2 regions of the Alkaliphilus flagellatus genome follow, and region 1 is predicted to be linked to the other one. Evidence: riboswitches for the same ligand, from Rfam matches in the RefSeq annotation. Region 1 holds a riboswitch; the other holds the start of a gene.
The links. A riboswitch is a leader RNA that binds a small molecule or an ion and turns the genes downstream of it on or off. The one in region 1 is predicted to bind glycine.
Positions count from the first base shown of each region.

Region 2: it holds a riboswitch for glycine, as region 1 does, so the genes downstream of both, gcvT (glycine cleavage system aminomethyltransferase GcvT) here and KQI88_RS03255 (GrdX family protein) in region 1, are expected to answer to the same signal.

Region 1 is NZ_JAHLQK010000001.1:711,241-719,259, reverse strand. It holds gene grdC (glycine/sarcosine/betaine reductase complex component C subunit beta) at 1-1,230, opposite strand, end outside; gene grdB (glycine reductase complex selenoprotein B) at 1,402-2,709, opposite strand; gene grdA (glycine/sarcosine/betaine reductase complex selenoprotein A) at 2,758-3,234, opposite strand; gene KQI88_RS03270 (glycine/sarcosine/betaine reductase component B subunit) at 3,323-4,609, opposite strand; gene trxA (thioredoxin TrxA) at 4,685-5,002, opposite strand; gene trxB (thioredoxin-disulfide reductase) at 5,037-5,981, opposite strand; gene KQI88_RS03255 (GrdX family protein) at 6,084-6,470, opposite strand; glycine riboswitch at 6,570-6,650, opposite strand; glycine riboswitch at 6,652-6,763, opposite strand; gene KQI88_RS03250 (DegV family protein) at 7,104-7,949, opposite strand.
Region 2 is NZ_JAHLQK010000002.1:47,320-55,338, reverse strand. It holds gene gcvPB (aminomethyl-transferring glycine dehydrogenase subunit GcvPB) at 1-1,122, opposite strand, end outside; gene gcvPA (aminomethyl-transferring glycine dehydrogenase subunit GcvPA) at 1,122-2,462, opposite strand; gene gcvH (glycine cleavage system protein GcvH) at 2,464-2,847, opposite strand; gene gcvT (glycine cleavage system aminomethyltransferase GcvT) at 2,908-4,014, opposite strand; glycine riboswitch at 4,192-4,267, opposite strand; glycine riboswitch at 4,271-4,372, opposite strand; gene KQI88_RS05165 (NAD(P)-dependent oxidoreductase) at 4,632-5,891, opposite strand; gene KQI88_RS05160 (DUF362 domain-containing protein) at 6,183-6,353, opposite strand; gene KQI88_RS05155 (PSP1 domain-containing protein) at 6,432-7,325, opposite strand; gene holB (DNA polymerase III subunit delta') at 7,319-8,019, opposite strand, start outside.

The DNA of each region.
Region 1 (8,019 bases):
ATCTTTTCTTTCAAGTTCATTTCTCTTAACTCCAAGAGCCGCTATCATCTTGTAGTTTGCCTCTGGAACGTCTCCTGCTCCAGCTGGTTTTGTAACATCTGGATTTTGCATTTCAACAGAATATTTGTTAACATCTGTTATTTTTAATCCACCCCTATCTAATGGTGCAGTAATTAATGATGTAATAACTGCCTGAGGTGAAGACCCAGTGCCTACTGTATGTCTACCTACTAAATCTGTTCTAAGAATAGGATTGATACCATCATTTTTACTTACTAGAGTAGCAAACCCACCTAGAACATCTTCAAGTATAGGAATCTCTTTTTTCACATGATCCTTACCATTCATTCCAAGCTTTGCTGTTGCTCCTCCTGCTACAATAACAACATTCTCATAAACTCCAGATTGCACAAGGGCAGCAGCTTGAATTAAAGCATGAGTTGGCGCAGCACAGAAACCTCTAGTGTCTGACCCAGTTGCATTAATAGCTCCAACCATTTCGGCTATAGCCTTAGCAAAGTTTCCTCCACCTCTTTGGTTCATATCTCCGCAAGCTTCTTCGGAGCATTCGATAACATAATCAATTGAAGCTGGATCTATATTGTTTTTATTTATAAGATGCATAAAGGCTAAAGCTCCAGAAGCCTTTACAACCAAATTTTCAAAAATAACATGTGCATTCAAATTTACGTCTACTTCATGAGCTCTTTTAATACAACCTACTACTTCTTCATTGTTATAAAGAGGTTCAGCATGTTGCTCATTAATATATTTGTTAATATCATCCATTTCATCGCCATCTTTTAACTTAGCAACCATTTGCTCAGTTATTAAAGGATGCTTGTTTAACTTTTCCTTAACCATACTTGTAAAAGATTTATTTAGTTTTACTAAATCAAATACATCGGATATTTTCATAAGAGCGATAAATTCATCTTGAGGCATTATCTCACCTAACTTACCTTCTCTCGTTGCCCCTTCTACTTGTTTGTTATACCAAGGAGTTTCATAGTTGTTTAATTCTTCAGGTTTCATTGATCCGATATAAACTTGGTTAGGAGGATAGGTTACAACCTCTTCAAAACTACGTAAATGCTTAGGGACTTGCTTTAAATATTCAGAATTTGGATTTACTGATTTTTCAATCGTTTGTGTAGTACCATTGTGAAGAATCATGTCTGGTGTATGTACTAGAACATAACCAGCAGCCTTTGCTACAGCATATGACATAATAGACACCTCCAAGGAATTTTTTAATCTATTATAGATATACTAAATACATTTTTTTGTATTTATAAATAAATTTCATACAGCTTGACAATGCATCCAGTATATATTTAAATAGATGGGTGAGCAAACACCCATCTATTTAATTTATATTTTATTTCTAATATGAAAACCTTATTCAAATACTGTTTGCCCATCTACTTCTGTTGTTAGAGCATCAAGAGCTTTTTGCACAAGCTTTCTTCTTAATGCTTTTTCTTCATTAGGGTCTAGATTAGGGTTACCTAATGGGTGAGGAATAGCAATTGTAGGTACGATTCTGTTAGCACCAACAGTTAGTGATATTGGTACTACCGTACACATATGAACTACAGGTATTCCTGCTCTCTCAATTTCTTTTACCATTGTTGCACCGCAACGTGTACAGGTGCCTCATGTTGAGGTGAGTATAACTGCACCTACACCATCAGCTAATAATTCTTTTGCAAATTCAGCAGCAAATTTCTTAGAGCTTGCAACGGAAGTACCATTTCCAACTGTGGTATAGAAGTATTTGTGCAACTCTCCAATAATACCTTCTTTTTCCATATCCCTTAAAACATCTACAGGGATTACTCTATCTGAATCAATGTTAGCATATACTGGGTCATATCCACCATGAGCAGTTTCATGATCTGCCTCTGTTAAATCATTAAATCCAGAAATGTCATATTTACCATATTTAGAAGCACTTGAGGATTCAATTCTATCTGGGTTGCCTTTAGGTACAATACCACCAGAAGTTACTATTGCAATTTTCATATTACTTAGGTTCTTAACAGCAGCATTTGGTTCAACTCTATCAAAGTCAGGCATTGGATATTCTGTTACAAATTCTTCGCCTTTTAACTTTTTAAGAAGCATATTAACCGCTCTTGTTGCACCTCTTTCTTCTGCAAAGTAATTTTTTCTAATACCTCTAGATATATATTTATCTTCTTCAGGTGATCCAATTTCTTCACCTCTTAATAGTTTAAGAGCAAATGATGACATTGCAGGTACAGCTTTTCTCATTGCTGCAGCTGAGTTTCCAGTTTCGATAATGTAAATACTCTTTTTAAACATATCTGCACCTGGGTTTTCAATATACATACCTGTTAAAACAGGAATTCCCAATTCATCATTTATCGCTTTTGAAATAGTTCCGCAAGCAACACCATATCTACCAGCATTAAATGCAGGCCCTGCAATAAATAAATCTGGATTGTATTTTTTAACCATTTCAATGATTTCAGCCTTAGCTTCTTCAAGATTTTCGTTGAAATAGGAGTCACCACAAATAATAGTTGCTACAATTTCAGCTTCCTCTTTTATAGCTGCATTTAAAGCCATACCAGGACCTACTACTCCTTCTCTTAGCTCAGGCTTGATATCAGCTTTTTCTTCTCCACCGATTCCAGCGAAAAACTGATTTATATAATGAACAACTTTTTTCTTGCTCATACTTTCCCCCCTCTCTCATTTTTAACGGGAATTATTTATCAACACGAATTAATCGTTATACTTAGAAAACTCACTTCTAATATTAGTCATTTCTTCGATGATAGAATCAACGTCAAGCACCATTTCCATCATACCAATTTGATCATCATAAACTTCTGCGTCCACTTCATCTTTAAATTGTGGCTCAACTACATGAAAAACTCTTAGTCCTAACTGGACTCCCGCTAATGAACCTGCAAAGGTTGGATCTCCTGCTGTAACAGTTTCTGCTGCTAATCCAGATGCTTCAGCTTCTGCCGCACCCAAAAGTACTACAACATTATCTGCTCCATATTTTTCAGTTAGATCCTTTACTCTTTGTTGATTTTCAAGGTCCATAGCACCCGCAGCGGTTCAGACAAAACATTCTGTAGCTGAAAATACTACTTCTGCCCCAGTACCCTTTAGGCATTCTTCAATAGCTGGACCCGGAATTCCATCTCTATCGCCGATAATGATGATCTTTTTTCCATCAAATCTTGCCATACAGCTTCATCCTCTCTACATTATTATATTATTATTTAATTTTTAAATTTTTCGAATTTTTCAATTGTGAATATCATATAATTTGTTATTAGAAACCTTTAGATGTTAATTTACCAAATCCTGTTTCGTTAGTAGCACCTGTTATTGCTTGTATTTCTACTTCAATGCTTCCATCTTCTCTTAAACTACCAGAGAAACCTCCTGCAATTTTATCAACGTAATCTGTTGTTCCTATAATCTTTTTCATTGGAGGTAGTACAATAACCTCATTAGCATTACCATTAGTTACAACAGCATCAGCTTTTGGATCTGCATCCGCTAAAGATTGAGAAGCGCCATCTCTACCAGCATATTCGTCAGTAACAATAACTGTTTTAATGCCTTCATTTTCAATCTTTTTACAGTTCATAATAAGATCTGTATCAGGGTTACCAAAACCTTCTTGAGATACAATAACACCATCTAATCCTAAGAACTTAGCTAATTTAGCAGTCCAATTTGAAGATCTTTCTTTATCTGCAAGGTAAACATTTTCGTTTGTAATAATTACTCCAACAAAGTTTATTTCTTTACCATGCTTCTCATATAGATCTTCTATAATTCCATTGTTTAAATGGACATAAGTTGGATTTTTATCGCAAGCAGAAACGCAGTTACCACTTACAATAGCACCATCCATTATTTCTGTTGGATAAAGGATGGTAGGTACTATTTTCTTAGCATCTACTCCATATACATATGTATCATGAAGTAAACCTTGAGTTTGAAGCATGTAAACATATCCTATCTTTGGTAATTCAGGATACTTATTAGCTGATTCAAAGATAGGTTCTGTTTCATAAACTTTTACTTCATCAGGCTCTACATTTCTTGCAGCTTCACCTAAATACATAGCAGCTTTAAAGCCTATCATTCTTACAGCAGCCTCATGATCATATTGCTTTAAGCCATCAACTGGTTCTGCAACAACAACTATGTTGTGTAGTTGGGAAAATGGTGTATACTCTGCCCCAGGACCAGTCATATCGATGATACCTTCTTGGAAACCAACGATTTTACCTGCTGTTACTACTGCCACATTTTTTAAAGCATGTGTGCGGCCACTACCTACAGTATCAACCTTACTTATTACCCCTGGAAAAATCCCTCCAGGACCTTCAACTTTAACTCTAGGTTCAATAACGTCCTTAACTGGAGTAATTCTAACCTCTTCTCCTGGATGAGCTAATTCGATGTCGATGCTTTTAATATGTTCATCTCCACCAATTTCTTTAAGCATTTCATCCTTATTGACATAAAGTACGCCGTTTTCTACTTTAGTAGTATCTCCGAACTTTACATCATTAATGAAAATTTTTCCTAATTCTAAGCGCACAAGCTTCACCTCCCTTTATTTCTAAGGGCCTATAATTGAATACTTTCAATTCGTTCCCATTATAGGCCAGTTTAGTTATAAGTATTTTTTAATCATTGATTCAATATTTGCTCTTGTTGCATCATCCTTAGTTAATTCATCTACCTTTGCACCATTGTTATAGATAGCAATAGTAGGTAGACCTAGTACCTTTTCCTTAATGGCTAGCCTTCTTGCCTGAGTAGTGTTTAATTTAGTAAATTTAATTTTGTCACCATATTGCTCTTTTAACTCCATAATATCAGGCATTAATGCTTTGCATGGCTCACAACCATCACTCCAATAATCTACTAATACATACCCTTCAGCTTGAAGTACTTCACTTTCAAAAGTGTCTTTATCAACAGATATCATTTTCCTTCACCTCCTTAAAGTTGTATTAAACTTGTTATTCTAGTTCATTTTCTATATATTTTTCAGCTTGAATTGCTGCAATAGCTCCATCAGCAGCTGCTGTAATAACCTGTCTTAATGATTTTACCCTACAATCTCCTGCTGCAAACACACCCGGAACATTGGTTTTCATATTATCATCAGTTATTATATATCCAACTTCATCCATATTTATAATACCTTTAAATATTTCGGTCGCAGGGATATAACCAACAAATACAAATATACCAAAAGTTCCATCATCTTCGTTAGCTGTATACTCTGTAGTTTCACCAGTTTTTAAATTTTTAAATACTACACTCTCAACTATTCCATCGCCTTTAATTTCCGTTACAGTACTGTCCCATATAAAGTCAATTTTAGCATTGTTGAAAGCTTTATCTTGAATAGATTTAGCAGCTCTAAGCTCATCTCTTCTATGTACTATAGTTACTTTTCTAGCAAATTTAGTTAAGAAAATAGCTTCTTCAACAGCAGAGTCCCCTCCACCAATAACAAATACCTCTAGGTCTGTAAAAAAATCTGCATCACAAGTAGCGCAGTAGGATACTCCTTTACCAGTTAATTCTCTTTCTCCTGGCGCACCTATTGGCCTTGGGTTAGCTCCCGAGGCTATAATTATAGATTTAGCTTTATAAGTTGCTTTTTCTCCTACTAAAACCTTTATTGACTCATCTACTTTTATGTCTTTTATTGTATCTTTTTCAAACTTTGCTCCAAACTCATTACATTGCTCTACCATTCTATCTATTAATATTGGTCCTGTAGCATTTTGCATAGATCCTGGGTAGTTTGCAACTTCTTCTGTACTTACAATTTGCCCACCTGCTTTTTCCTTTTCTAAAATCAATGTTGACATTTTACCTCTAGCTGCATAAAGTCCAGCTGATAACCCAGCAGGTCCTCCACCTATTATAATTACATCATAAATGTTTTCCATGTGTTTCACTCCTTTGAATTTCGTATTTTATTAGTTTTTATGCTTAATTAAAAATAACACTTTAAATTAATGGAATTTGAGGCTAAAATATTGGCTAAGATTCTAATTAAATTGCCTCATACTTTCAATTGCACTGTCCAATAGTGTGCGATCAATTTCCATAAAATCTTTTAATATCTCATTATCCCACTTCTTAGGAGTCCTTATTCTAATAAATTTTTGAGCAGTACTAATGCTATCTTCTATAATCATTAAGGAATCAATATGTAAATCTTCTTTTTCACAGGATATGGCCAGACTTTTGTAAGGAGTTTCGTTAGGTTTAACACTACCTGATAAAGGGTGGGTTAACAGTCTGTGTCCTTCGTGTATTTTATTCCTTGCTAGGAATAAAACGTCTAAGTAATTTCCATCAACAAACTCTATATTATAATCGTTGTTATATTTTTGTCTAACTTCCATATTATTTGTAATAATTATTGCCTTCACCCAACTTTACCTCCGTAAATTTACTCTTTGAGTTATTTCCATAAAATTACTTAATTATACAAAAACAGAGCAACTAATACAACGCCTTGTTGTCATAGTTGCTCTGTTCATTAACCTGAGAGTTTCTTTCTCAAACTGCAGAAATTGCCCCATCGGTGCTAAATTACGCTTTTCAGAGTACCGTCCAAATACGGTCCTTTTGCCTGAGATATTCACTAAAAAATGGCGAACTTTTTAGCTTCTTCCTTCGGCGTTTAACATTTAAAATGTCAAATCTCTCCCGCATTTTTCTTCCAGTTACAATATTAAATTATTAGTATGCTAAATTTTTCTAAATGTCTATCTTCAATCACATTATAATATATATATTAGGCAGTAGCAACTACTTTTATTAAATTTTTACCCATGTTTTATTGACATTACATAAGAATGTTCAAATTGTCAAATTTATAACAAATTAAAATTTCTTAATAATTCATTCTGACTTTTCAGCATTTTATAACTTTTCGCTAACTTTAGCAATAACACATAGGTTAATCTATTTTTCTTATATCCAAAATGCGTTTAACTAAACACCATTGTTATTTAAACACCACATCCAATTAAATCTAATTTTTTGTACTTATATTTTAACTACTCAATAATGTAAAAAATAGCTAATGTACCTGGTCCAGCATGAGTTCCTATCGTACATCCTATTTCAGTAACAATCACTTCTTTTGGATTAAGCTCTCTTAGCACTTGATCCTTTAACACAGCTAAAGTTTCCGGACAGCTTGCATGAGAAATACCAACTACTTTATCCTCAAAATCTTTTCCACGCTGTTTTGCAAGCTCTATCATTTTACCTACTACTTTTTTACTTCCTCTTACTTTATCCAAAGGCTCAACTAATCCTTCTGCAACTGTTAAAATAGGCTTAATATTTAGCATAGTTGCTATTGTAGCTTTCATCGGGTTCAAACGACCACCTTTTTTCAAGTATTCTAAAGTATCAACAGTAAAAATATGGTCCACATTTAACTTAATTTTACTTAGTCTATTAATTATTTCATTTAAGCTTTTTCCTTCCTCTGCCATTTTTGCGGCCTCATATACAAACATTCCGCCACCGAAGGATAACCCCATAGTATCAAAAACCTGGATTTTATTGGTTTCTAATGAGTTTTTAGCTATTATTGCTGATTGATGTGTACCACTTGCCCTTGAAGAGCCATTTATACACAAAACTTCTTTGCCCTCACCTAATGCTTTTTCAAATATCTGCATAAAAGTATTCGGACTTATTTGAGAAGTCTTTGGTAGTTCTTCTGATTGTGTAAGTTTTTCATAAAATTGTGCGTTTGTTAAATCAACACCATCCCTATATTCTTTATCACCAAAAATAATAGTTAAAGGCATTACTATAATATTATGTTTTTCTACAATATCTTTAGGAACATCAATCATACTATCTGTAATAATTTGAATCTTACTCATTTTATCTCCTCCATTATTCTACTTAACTTATCTATTAATTAATTATTAATTGACTGTTTATTTAATTCCA
Region 2 (8,019 bases), on a different contig from region 1:
TATTGGAAGATAATATTTTTCCTTTAATTTATGCATCATGTAGTTTGCATTAAGCACTGCCTTTTCACTAACTTCTTTAAGTCCAGGTCCATATGAAAGTATATAAGTATATGCTCTAACAAGTATTCCAAAATGTCCATAAAAACTCTTTATTTTACCTATAGAGTGTGGTCTATCATAATCTAGTATATAGTTATCTCCTTTTTTCTCTACAACTGGAGAAGGTAAAAACTCTACTAAATCTTTTCTAACTCCTACAGGACCACTTCCAGGGCCTCCACCACCGTGAGGTGTAGAGAAGGTTTTATGTAGGTTATAATGAATTACGTCAAACCCCATATCTCCCGGTCTTGTAACACCCATAATTGCGTTCATGTTAGCACCATCATAATATAATAAGCCACCTGCTTCATGAACTAAGTCTGCAATTTCTTTAATATTTGTTTCAAAAAGTCCGAGGGTACTTGGGTTTGTTAACATTAATCCGGCAATTTCATCACTTAGAACTGACTTAAGACTTTCTATGTCAACAGCCCCGTTTTTATCTGATTTTACTTCCACAATATCAAATCCAGCAACAGCTGCACTAGCTGGGTTTGTTCCATGTGCAGAATCTGGAACTATAATCTTTGTTCTTTTCTTATCTCCCCGCTTATCATGGTAAGCCTTTATTATCATTAATCCTACAAGCTCTCCATGCGCTCCTGCAGCAGGTTGAAGAGTCATTCTTTCCATACCAGCTACTTCTGCCAGCATTTTATCTAGTCCATACATAAGCTCTAAAGCTCCTTGTACAGTTTCTATTGGCTGGTAAGGATGTATGTTTCTAAATCCTGAAAGATCTGCCATATCTTCATTTATTTTAGGGTTATACTTCATAGTACAAGATCCTAATGGATAAAAACCTGTATCTACTCCATAATTTTTATTAGATAATTGAGTATAATGTCTAATAACATCTACTTCGCTTACCTCTGGCAAATCTAATTCCTTATCACTTAAAAACTCACTAGGAATTAGACTTTCAATATTAACCTCTTCTACATCACATTTAGGTAGGCTATATGCCTTTCTACCTTCTTGAGAAACTTCAAAGATTAGTTTAGTGTAGTCCGTATTCATTATATCACCTCCATTACTCTAGCTAATTTATCTATTTCTTCCTTAGTTCTTTTCTCAGTTACACATAACAACAATCCATTATCTAACTCTGAATATTCTTTCTTAAGTTCATATCCTCCAAGGATGTTGTTCTTCAATAGCTCTTCATTAACTTTAGAGCTATCTAAATTACTAGTTACTGCAAACTCTTTAAAGAATGGCTTATCAAATAATGGTTTAAACTTACCACCCTTAGTAATTTCATTAAAAGCATAATGGGCTTTTTGAGTACTTTGCATAGCTACTTCCCTAATTCCTTTTTTACCTAAAGTAGTTAGATAAATAGAAGCCATAAGAGCAACTAACCCTTGGTTAGAACAAATATTTGAAGTAGCTTTATATCTTCTAATATGTTGCTCTCTTGCCTGTAATGTAAGAACGAACGCTCTCTTACCATCCACATCCTCAGACTGACCAACTATTCTTCCAGGAATCTTTCTAACTAACTTAGATGTAGTTGCAAAGAAGCCTAAATATGGTCCACCAAAGTTTAAGCTATTTCCTAAGGATTGGCCTTCTCCAACAACTATATCTGCACCTAGTTCTCCTGGACTTTTTAATATTCCTAATGAAATAGGATCTACATAATTAATAAATAGCGCTTTATTTTCATGAGTAATTTTTTCAACCTCTGTTATATCTTCAATAATACCAAAGAAGTTCGGGTTTTGGATTATAACTCCTGCGGTGTCTTTCCCAACTACAGACTTTAATTTGTCTATATCTGTTACTCCATCTTGCATATCTACTTCAACTACTTCAATATTTCTAAATCCCATATATACTTTTAAAACATTTCTTACTTCAGGATGTACCGTTGAAGAAACAACAATAGATTTACGTCTTGTATTATCAGCTGCCATTATTGCCGCTTCAGCACACGCAGTCGCACCATCATAAATAGAAGCATTTGCTACATCCATACCTGTTAAGTTGCAGATCATAGTTTGATACTCAAATATTGCTTGTAGGGTACCTTGACTAATTTCTGGTTGATATGGAGTATAAGCTGTATAAAACTCTGATCTTCCCGCTAGATGTTTAATTACGCTAGGGATATAGTGATCATATGCCCCTGCTCCTAAGAAGCAAACTAAATCATCTGTACTTTTGTTTTTGCCACTAAGGTCTTTCATATGGCGAACTATTTCCATTTCGGAATATGGTCCTTCTATATTAAGTTCTCTACCTAATTGAAGTCCTTTAGGTATGTCCTTAAACAGATCCTCCATGGAGTTAGCTCCAATAGCCTCCAGCATTCGCTTGGCATCGGTGTCTGTATTAGGTATGTACCTATGCATACTATTCCTCCTTATCGCAAAACTCTTTGTATTCTACATCATTCATTAATGTTCCAAGTTCGGATTCATCTGTTAATTCAACTGCTAAAATCCAGTTAGCAAAAGCATCTTCGTTTACAAGTTCAGGAGAATCTTCTAGAGCTTCATTAATCTCAACTACTTTTCCTGAAACTGGTAGATATGAGTCAGAAGCTGCCTTTACAGACTCAACAACACCAAAAACATCACCTTTGTCAAACTCATCTCCAACTTCTGGCATTTCAATATACACGATTTCTCCTAATGCATGTTGTGCATAGTCTGTAACTCCAATGTAAGCCTTATTTCCTTCTACCTTTACCCACTCGTGATCATTTGAATATAAAAGTCCTTCTACAATTTTCATACCATACTCCTCCTTGAATTGTTTTTATTATCTTTTATTTCTTTAGATATTTATTTAAAGTTATTTTTTCGTATGCTTATCATAGAACTTTTTACCAACTACCTCTGCCTTTAAAGTTCTCTTTCTAACTTTAATTTCTATTGGTGTACCTAAGGCTGCATACTCAGCATCAACTAGAGCAAAACCAATATTTTTCTTCAGACTTGGAGAATTATACCCAGTAGTTACAAAGCCTATAACCTTTCCATCGGCCATCACTTCGTATCCATGTCTAGGTACTCCATTTTCTTTCATTTCAAATCCCACTAGTTTTCTCTTTAATCCCTCTTCTTTTTGCTTAACAAGGGCATCCTTACCAATAAAGTCAGTTTTATTTAACTTTACAAAAAAGCCTAATCCTGCTTCTAGAGGACTAATATCCTGAGAGATTTCATTGCCATAAAGAGGTAAGGCAACTTCAAATCTTAAGGTATCTCTTGCTCCAAGTCCTGCTGGCCTTAATCCTTTATCTTTACCAACTTCCATAAGCTTTTCCCATAAAGAATCAGCATCTTTATGATCTAAGTAAATTTCAAAACCATCTTCCCCAGTATAGCCTGTTCTTGAAACAAGACAGTTAGCACCATTTATATTTACATCTCTCTTTAAATAGAAGAACTTTATTTCTGAAAGATCTGTGTCAGTAAGCTCTTGCAATATTTCTTGAGCCTTCGGTCCTTGAATAGCAATTTCTGATACATCATCAGAAATATTAATTATTTCTGCATCATATTTACCTAAGTTTTGCTTCATCCACTCATAATCTTTATCAGCATTGCTTGCATTAACTACTAAATAGTAATGATTATTGTTAAACTTATAAACTAAAAGGTCATCCACTACTCCTCCATCTGGGTAACACATGAATGTATAAAGAATTTGATTATCTTCAAGCACAGATATGTCATTTGTAACTAGGTACTGAACAAAATCCTCTGCTTGATTCCCCTTTACTTCGATTTCCCCCATGTGAGATACATCGAATATTCCTGCTGCTGTTCTTACTGCTTCATGTTCAGCTGTTAATCCCTCAAACTGTACTGACATTTCCCATCCTGAATAATCAACTAATTTGCCGCCATGTCTCTTGTGTGCTTCATACAAGGATGTTCTGCGCAGCTCGGTCATAAATATCTCCTCCTCTTTTATAATAGTTTACCCTAAATTAAAGCTAGTACATCATTTTAATTAATAGTATGAGGAAATTCCTCCATACAAAATTATTCCCAAATTTAAAATATATTCTAATAATTTATGCAAAAAATAAGAACATAATGGAATAGTAAGAAAATCTGCCATCATGTCCTCTGTATTTTTGCCTGAGAGTTTCTACACTAAAATGTATTTCTCCTACGGCGCCGTATATACGGGCTCTTCAGAGTTCCATCAAACAACGATCCTTCTGCCTGAAAGTTTCTGCAAAAAAATCGGCATCTTTTACATTGCTTCTTCGGCTACCCTAGTGGATATCTCTCGTTGTTATCATCTGGTACTGTATGTATGTTTTTTATATAACTTTCTATAAGACAATAATACATCTTTTAGAATATTTTTTCAACTCCTGATATTTTTTTATCACGTATTATTTTTTGAATACTTTAAATTGGATATAAATTTCATATGATTATCACATAAAAGATATACAAATATAAAATAATGCCCTTTTATATGTTTATTCTAAATAATAAAATTAAAAAAAAATCAAGAATAAGCACCTATGTCTATACCCTTGATTTTTATTTTAATTAACATACTTTATTAGCCTTCTTTTCATATTTTCCACTAACATATTTATCAATAGCCTCAGCTACATGCTTCGAATATTTTACTGCCTCTACAACAGTTCTCGCTCCAGTAACAACATCCCCAGATGCAAAAACTCCTTCTTTAGTAGTTCTGCCATGTTCATCTACTATTGCTAACCCTCTTTCGTTTACTTCTATTCCTTTTGTTGTTGATATTATATTAGTTCTAGGTCCTTGGCTAACTGCAACCATAATAGAGTTACACTCAAATAAGCTTTCAGAACCATCTACAGTAACAAGTCTTTCTCCAGCTTCGTCAGCTACCATCTTAGTTTCAATATAAATTATGCCTTCCTCTGTAATTTCAACAGGAGCCCTATACAACTCAAACTTAACTCCATCTACTTTAGCATATTCTATTTCATGATTAGTTGCAGGCATATCTTCAGTGCCTCTCCTATACATTATAGTAACCTCTTTAGAACCTTTTCTAATAGCTGTTCTAGCTACATCCATTGCAACGTTTCCACCACCAATAACGCACACCTTATTCCCTAATTTATATACATCAGGGTTTTTTAAATAATCAATTGCAAAATGAACATGTCCTAAGCTTTCACCTCTAATATTTAGCTTTTTAGGTTGCCATACACCTGTACCGATAAATATAGCATCAAATCCGTCTCTAAACAACTCTTCAATGGTTATTCTAGAACCTACTAATACGTTAGGCCTAATTACGACCCCTAGCTCTACTAATCTATTTTTAATTTTATCTAAAATATCTTTAGGTAATCTAAACTCTGGAATTCCGTATCTAAGCATTCCGCCTATCTTATCTTTAGCTTCGAATATTGTAATATTATATCCCTTTAAGGCTAGCAGTAAGGCTATAGTGATACCTGCTGGACCAGAACCTATTATTCCAATATTACCTTTACGTTTCTTATCTGGTTTTAAATCTATTAAATTTAAACTATAGTCTGAAATATAGTTCTCTATATCACCTATTTTAACAGGACTTGATTTTATTCCTAATATACAACTACCCTCACATTGTCTTTCATGGGGGCATACTAAAGAGCACACTACAGATAATGGATTGTTCTCAAATACAATTTTTCCAGCCCCATTAATGTCTCCTTCTAAAAACAAATTGATCATTTCTTTTATAGGGGTATTGATAGGACACCCTTTTTGACATCTTGGATTTTTACATTGCAAACATTTTTTTGCCTTATCTATTACATGTTCTGCCATAATATCAACTCCTATAACTTTTAGATAATTCAGGCTATATATTTCATTAATAACTATATAATAATGCTCCCATACTATAATAGAAAATATTACTTAACTTTGCAATAGTAATAAGTAAATATGACCTACTATTTTTTACAAACTCCATAAAAATGTCTTATAAATATATAAACATTGATTATTTAATATGTTACATTAGTTATAAAAGTCGTAAAAATCAGTTAATAATACTTTAGTAATTAGAAAACCTATATTTTTTATTTCAATAAAAAAGACCCTTATCTAAGGGTCCTATTGTGGAACTGGAGCATCTACTGGACATACATTTGCACAAGCTCCACATTCGATACATGTTGCAGCATCTATAACATATTTGTCTGAGCCAGCTGTAATAGCATCTACTGGACATTCTGGTTCACAAGAACCACAGCTAATACACTCATCAGTAATTACATAAGCCATCATAACCACCTCCTAGGGTAATGTATAAATCATTCTATATAAGCTTTTCCTTTTATTATTATTACATACTATATAAATCTATATTTCATCTAGTTTTTTCAATTCAGATTTTAGCTCTTCTGGAATATCTAATTCATCTTCTACCTCAACTTCAACTTCTTTAACCTTAGTTACATCATGTAAAAAGTAGGATTTAATTTCTCCATTATTATCATTAGGATTATTAATTTTAACCTTTACAAACTCTAACAATACATTAGCTTCAACTACAATACCTTCTCCATCTGGAGTTAAGACTATAGAGCCTACACTCGGTAGTTTTTGTAGGATTTGTGCATATACATCATGTTCATATTTTAAGCAACAAAATAATCGACCACAAATACCCGAAATTTTAGCAGGATTTAAAGAAAGATTTTGATCCTTAGCCATTTTAATTGAAACTGGTTCAAAATCGCCAAGCCAAGTGGAACAGCAAAGAGATCTACCACATGGACCAATTCCTCCGAGCATTTTTGCCTCGTCTCTTACACCTATTTGTCTTAGTTCTATTCTTGTTTTAAAAACAGCAGCTAAATCCTTTACTAACTCTCTAAAATCAACCCTACCATCTGCAGTAAAATAGAAGATGACTTTATTATTATCAAATGTATACTCAACATCTACTAGATTCATATCTAGGTCATGTTTTCGGATTTTTTCAGTACAAACTTCTAGGGCTTCCTTTTCTTTTATCTTATTCTCTGTATGCTGATTTTCATCTTCTTCTGTGGCAATACGGATAACGGATTTTAAAGGACTAACAATATCTTCTTCTAAAACCTGCTTTGGCCCAACTACAACCTGTCCAAATTCTACCCCTCTAGCAGTTTCAACAATAACAAAATCATTTTTATTTATTTCTATGTCGCTAGGATCAAAATAGTATATCTTTCCTGCCTTTTTGAATCTTACTCCTACAACCGTTACCATTTAGATAATACCTCCTGGATATTTAAAAGCATTACTTCTATATTCAAGTGAAATTGAACATTGCTTTTCAAATTATTTTTTGCTTTTTCTATTATAAAAATAATATCTCTAACTTTCCCTAAATCTATTCCTTTTACCTGAAAATCTATCACTTCTTTTTTATCTACATTTATTACAAGATCCATACTTCCTGTTTCCTTATATACCATAAGATCCCTATACCAGCTAATCATAAGATCAAAAATCTCTTCAGTATGTGGTCTTTGTTCCTCGAAAAACGAAATTTGATCTAATATGATAAGGAGTTTTGTACCCATTAAATTGTTACATAGTTTAATAACCCCTTCTCTTCTTTGATGAAAATCAGGGTTGTCTAATAATTCGATTGCTCTACCTACAATACCTCCAGAAAAAGCCGCAAGCATCTGTGCCTTCTCCATATCAATATTTTTATTATTAATTAAATATGATTTTATATCCTCTAAACGTACAGGATTTAGCTTTATGGTTTGACATCTAGAAACAATTGTAGGCAGTAGGCTATTTCCCTTTGTAGTTAGCAGAATTAAAGTAACATAAAGAGGAGGTTCTTCTAATGTTTTTAAAAGAGCATTTTGTGCTTGTATATTCATTTTATCTGCATTACATATAATATAGGCTTTTCGTGTGCCTTCATAGGGCTTTAGTTGTATAT